2 regions of the Lysinibacillus sp. FSL M8-0355 genome follow, and region 2 is predicted to be linked to the other one. Evidence: riboswitches for the same ligand, from Rfam matches in the RefSeq annotation. Region 2 holds a riboswitch; the other holds the start of a gene.

Region 1 (3,141 bases), 3.2 Mb from region 2:
TTAGAAGTTTACAAAAATTTAGGACCAGACTATTTAGGGAAATATAATGAATTGTTTTTAGAATTTAAAATGAGTATTCGTTAAAGCATATAAAGGTCTATCGATGAATTTTTATTTTGTCGATAGATCTTTCTCTATTATCTTCCTGCTTTTGGCAGCACTTCACCTATTGTCTGTTTATTGTTTTCTACATCGTGGATTGGTATTGCTGCACTAGCAGGTATGTTTCATTTCAGACTTTCAACCGATATGATGATAGGATATCTTATGATAGACTTTAGTATATTTGATTATAAAAAGGGGGTTCATTCGATGACCCAGCAGAAGTCCAATAAGGCGGCTTTATATATTTTAATGTTTAATATGTTTATCGCAATGGGGAGTATTGGAATTATTATTCCTGTCATGCCAGAGTATTTAAAAATTTTTGGTGCAGCAGGACAAGTTCTAGGTATGCTAATTGCAACGTTCGCCTTAGCTCAATTCGTATTTTCTCCAATTGCTGGGAATCTTTCGGATCAGTATGGTCGGAAAAATTTAATTATTTTCGGTCTTATTGTGACAGGTCTTGCACAAATCGGTTTTGGCCTAGCCACAGACGTCTGGATGCTATTTTTAGCACGCTTTTTAGGCGGTCTAGGTTCCGCATTTGTTGCACCTCCTATTATGGCATTTGTAGCTGACGTTACTACCTACGAGGAACGTGGAAAAGGTATGAGTATGTTGGGTGCTGCTATGTCACTGGGCTTTATGATAGGGCCAGGAATAGGTGGTTTCTTAGCAAAGGTTAGTTTACATTTTCCATTTTTCACGGCAGGAGTTGCTGCCATACTTGCATCTGTTTTATCTTATTTTTTATTACCATCTACTAAACCAAACACTTCACATGACAAGCAAAAGCAAGAAAATCTGGCGAAGCAAATGGCTCGTTCCATACATATGCCTTATTTCGTTATGCTCATTATCATGCTCGTGTTCTCGTTCGGAATTGCCAACTTCCAAACAACCTTGTCATTATTTGTGACAGAAAAGTTTAATTACACACCCGTAGATATTGCGATTATTTTAGTTGTCGGTGGTGCTTTTGGGGTAGTTGTACAAATGTTTGTGATTACACCACTTTTTAATCGCTTTGGTGAAATGAAAGTTGTGTTAGTCAATTTATTTATTGCATCTGTTGCTATTTTCTTAATATTGTTTGTATCTGGCTTCGCTCTTATATTAGTTGTAGCAACTATTTTCTCTACAGCAACAACACTAATTCGTCCTGCTGTAAATACACTAATTTCAAAGCTTGCAGAGAAAGAACAAGGGTTTGCTGCGGGCTTGAATAATGCTTACATGAGCCTTGGCAATATGATTGGACCAGCCTTAGCAGGTTTACTATTTGACTGGAATATGAACAGTCCATATATTTTCGGATCTATCATATTATTAGCCTGCTTCTTCCTTGCACTCATCTGGACATTGAAAAAAGCACCTCATCTAATGCATCCTGATACGAAATAGTCAGAAAAATCATTGACTATTTTTAACATTATGTTACATTAATGTTGGTTAATAAAATTGAATGATATTTACCACTGGGGGAGCCTTTAAAAGGCTGAGACGTATATGATGATGTACGGACCCTTTGAACCTGATCTAGTTCATACTAGCGGAGGGAAGTGGCGCTACTTGCTATTGTCATTGTCTATGCAAGGCCGCTTCCTATTGTTTAAAGGAAGCGGCCTTTTAATTTCCCTCATGATTTTATTCAAGAGGAGTGAACCTTATGTCAATTCGTAAAATGACAATCATGGCTTTATTAGTAGCGATTGCTGTAGCAGGATCTACCTTTGTATCCATACCAACAGGCATCGCACGCGCCTACCCCGTTCAGCATGCTGTTAACGTAATAGGAGCTATTATACTAGGACCCGTGCCAACAGTTCTAGTTGCCTTTGTGACAGCCATCATTCGTATCTTTACTGGTACAGGCTCTCTTTTAGCGATTCCTGGTAGCGTCATTGGAGCATTGTGTGCGGCCCTTGCCTACAAATACAGTAGAAAATCATGGCTAGCAGGATTCGGCGAAGTTTTTGGCACTGGTATTTTAGCTTCACTTATTGCCGTACCCTATGCAAAATTGCTTATGGAGACATCCGTAGCCGCATTATTCTTCATGCCAGCCTTTTTAACATCAAGTACCATCGGGGCCATCTTAGGTGTTATGGTAGCTAGCACTTTGCGAAAATCGGTACTAGTAAAGAGTTTTAATTCTTCGCTTTATTGAGTGGTGCTGAGTGCTTTTTGATTTTGGAAATCCTTTAAGATGTGCGAGAAGATTTCTTTTCTAGTCTTTGAGCGGGGTTCGTTTCTTTATGAGCGTCTCTCTCCCCCGAGAAGCACTTTTCGAAGGCTGCACTGTGTCAATCACCTTTGCACCCCTTTCCTAGCGGAAACCACCATTTTTTAAAACCTCAAAGCATTTAAAAAAGCAGTGCAAAATGGAATGATTTTGCACTGCCTTCACTCTATTATGATCGTTTTTTCATACCCTTTAATAGCTGGGCTACGTTCGTGTCTTCTGCTTGTACAGGTTTCTCCTCAATTGGCTGCTCTTTTTTATTCGTTTTTGTTAGGAAACTCCACCCAAAACGTCTTATGGTAATATCCATAAAGAATAGAAGCATACTTGCTAAAAGAAGCCATGTGGCAATGTTTTGTCGATCCGCTCCTTTGGTTGTAAAGTCACGGAACACATCTTGTGGTTCTTTTAAAACGGCTCCCCCTGTTTGATTTGTTAACTCTTCAACCAGTTTTTCATTAACAGGGAGCAGTTCATACTCAGCACTATAAGGAACACTTAGGCCTGCCTGATAAATGGCCTGCTGCTCATCCGCTATACGGAAGAAAATCAATCCAGGTTCGGCCTGTACAACAGCTCGAACTTGGGAGGCTGAAATGGTTTCTAACTGAGTTTCTAACTCCTCCCCTGCTTCATTAACCGCTACAATGTCTAAAAATGCGGCTTCATTTGTAGGGTCTGTAATCATAAAGGAGCCATCAGCTTCTAATCTCACATCATAGGCAACATCATTATAGCTTGGCAACATTTGTGAAATAAGCGTCTGCCAAAATGTTCCCCAGTCCTGCCAT
Region 2 (3,141 bases):
TATATTGCAAGCATTGATGATATACGTATGGCATCATGAGTTATTTATTGTTTCACTTGGCATTACATTACTCTTAGTCTTGTATTTATTTATGTTGTATAATACGTACCCTCTTCATGACAAAGCAATGTCGGGTCGTATTCCTTTCTCCATTTATTTTGCATGGATGACATTTATTTTTATTACGAATATCAGTTTTACGTTAACGGCTTATGGTTGGAACGGCTTTGGTCTTAGTACGCCTCTTTGGGCAGTAATTTTGCTGACATTAGGTGGAGCACTTGCGCTACATATCCGTTTCCATCACTTTGATATTTTGTTTCCTAGTGTTTTTATTTGGGCTTATATAGGAATCGCCTTACATAATGGTTTTGATGAGCTACTTGTCACTACCGCCGCCTTCTTTTTATGTGGTGTTCTCTTTGTTGGTATTTTATTTATTAAAAAAAATCCTGCCTACCAAAAATAAATTGGTAAGCAGGATTTTTCATTTCATTGCATTCTATTCTTCGTCTAATGATGTTAGGATAATCGGTTTATCTTTTGTTACAATGACTGAATGTTCAATTTGAGCTACAAGTGATTTATCAGGTGTAATGAATGTCCAACCATCACCAGCTTCTACAATATGCTCTGCCTTCGCTGAGATAAACGGTTCAACCGCAAGCACCATACCTTCTTTCATAATTGTAGAATCCCATGCATCATAGTAATTTAAAATGTGATTCGGCTCATCATGTAAAGATTGACCTAAACCATGACCAGTTAAATTCATAATAACAGTTAAGCCATTAGCATTCGCCTCACGTTCAACTGCCTTACCAATTTGATTTAATTTAGACCCAGCCTTTACCTTTGTCATTGCTCGATCAAAGGCGCTTTTGGCAACGCGACATAGCTTTTCTTTGTCCTCATAGCCATCACCAACCACAAATGAAATACCAGTGTCAGCAAAGTAGCCATTTAATGAACCAGAAACATCGATATTTACAATATCCCCTTCTTGAATAACACGTTTTCCGGGGATACCATGCGCCACTTCTTCATTGACACTAATACATGTATACCCTGGGAAATCATATTCTCCCTTTGGACCAGATATCGCGCCAGCCTCTGCAAACATACGGCCAGCAATTTCATCTAGCTCCAATGTTGTAACACCTGGTTTTGTGGCAGCTTTCATCGCTTCACGAATTTCAGCACAAATGCGTCCTATTTTTTTAAAAGCTTCAATCTCTTCTTGCGTTTTTACAATCATGTATAACGTCCCTTTCATCTAATATCTATACTTTAATATAACATAACTTGTTATGCGTATAACGATAAACGCTTTAAATATTGTATGCTTCCTTACTTTGCGAAGTGCGCAAAGAGTTATTTGCGACAAAAAAGCCCCTTCACAAATGTGAGGGGCATGTTTTATGCTTTTCTTTGCATTAATTGTGGAGCAGCTGTGAATAAAAGAACGCCTACAATTGCCGTTAAAATAGTTGCTGGTAGCATATATGTACCATTATAGATGATGGAATAGATCCATGCATTTTGATCGCCAGCATATTCTGCAAAAAATACAGCGCCAGCCGTCGTGTGGGCTGCATATCGTAAAAAGCCCGCAAGTACCGTACCTAATATAATGTAAAATGCCATTTTTGTTTTGTTGGCATTTTTGGCAGCCGCCAACACGGGTCCACGCACAACCGCCGCTAATCCTACAACTGTGAAAGCAACACCATAATCAAGGAATCCTTGTAGCCAGTGCACAATCGTAGCACCAAACATGGTTTGCATTACACCCACGAGTAATCCAGTTGTTAGCCCAGCTACTAAGCCCCAGCGAAATGCTATTAACATAATAGGTACCATGACTAGACTAACAGAACCACCTTGTGCCCATACTTTAAAGGAAACCTGATCAAGCACAAGACCGATTGCTGCAAATATCGCAATCTCCACAAGCATTAATAGTCTTTTTTTGTCCATATATATTCTCTCCTTTGTTCCGATGTAGGATACAAGAGCAGGAATAGAAATGCGCTGATATGTCTCTTTCTGACACCTTTTTATTCCCTCAAGAATGAAAAAACGATGCCAGGACAGAGCCTCACATCGTACTAGTGTCGGTTTCTATCCACATCCCTACGCAAGCGTTAACTTACAGGTTCAAAGAGTCAAGGCATTACGTGCCCAGTCTCAGCTGACATCATCAGCTCCCCTTGTGGTCGTTACATCTGAATTTATTTGAACATTCTCATTGTACGCAAAGGATAGAAGGATTACAACCTCTTCCATATATTATTTTTTTGAAACTTTGCTGTTTTTCATGCGTAAATATTACAAAAGGAGGTACAACTATGGAGAACCAAAAAATTTTATCTGCCTTTAGTTATTTAAGTATTTTCTTCGCCCCTTTTATCGTCCCATTAATTGTGTACATTATTACGAAAGATAGTGACGTAAAAAGACATTCAATTCGTGCACTTATCTCTCATTTAATTCCTTTTGTTTTCGGCATTCTGTTCTTTATTGTCTTTGTTTTTTCTACATTTAATTTGGATCCAACGTCCGGCAATAATACGATGTTGATTATTTGGTTCGTTTCGTTTGCCATTTATGCCATCGTCTCACTAGGAATTGTAATATGGAATATTATTCAAGCTGTTCGTGTTATTCGTTAATGTTTCATTTTTAAGCGAAACAGGTAGTAGTAATTGTAAAAGGAGCTGTTTTTGAATGAAAGTATCAAATGTTGTGAAAACCGCCGTAAAATTAGCACCTATTGTTATTCCTATCGTGAAAAAAGTAATGGCTGCAAAAAAAGGGACAACGCCTACAGCCACCCCTCGAAAAAAATAAACAGCAGGCGTATTCCCTTGTTTTGGAAATACGCCTTTTATTTATTTCACTTCAAAGTGGGTTTGACTATGTCCATTCAATGTTTTTTCTACATGTAAGACCGCTGGCATCGCCGATTTTAATTCAGGCACATGAGAAATCACGCCAATCATACGACCAGAATCCTGTAAAGCAATTAATGTATCAATTGCTTTATTCAAAGATTCCTCATCAAGCGAGCCAAAGCCCTCATCAATAAACATGGTTTCAATATGAATATTCCCTTGGAAGCTTTGAATGACATCTGCC

What was found. A riboswitch is a leader RNA that binds a small molecule or an ion and turns the genes downstream of it on or off. The one in region 2 is predicted to bind thiamine pyrophosphate.
Region 1: another riboswitch for thiamine pyrophosphate. It lies ahead of thiW (energy coupling factor transporter S component ThiW); the one in region 2 lies ahead of thiT (energy-coupled thiamine transporter ThiT).

Annotation. Positions count from the first base shown of each region.
Region 1 covers NZ_JBBPAI010000001.1:915,014-918,154, reverse strand. The annotation lists gene MKY46_RS04270 (ABC transporter substrate-binding protein) at 1-84, shown strand, start outside; gene MKY46_RS04265 (MFS transporter) at 313-1,509, shown strand; TPP riboswitch at 1,576-1,683, shown strand; gene thiW (energy coupling factor transporter S component ThiW) at 1,775-2,275, shown strand; gene MKY46_RS04255 (VWA domain-containing protein) at 2,520-3,141, opposite strand, start outside.
Region 2 covers NZ_JBBPAI010000001.1:4,109,777-4,112,917, forward strand. The annotation lists gene MKY46_RS20125 (hypothetical protein) at 1-469, shown strand, start outside; gene map (type I methionyl aminopeptidase) at 503-1,258, opposite strand; gene thiT (energy-coupled thiamine transporter ThiT) at 1,420-1,980, opposite strand; TPP riboswitch at 2,117-2,224, opposite strand; gene MKY46_RS20140 (DUF4870 domain-containing protein) at 2,352-2,675, shown strand; gene MKY46_RS20145 (hypothetical protein) at 2,731-2,853, shown strand; gene MKY46_RS20150 (SMC family ATPase) at 2,895-3,141, opposite strand, start outside.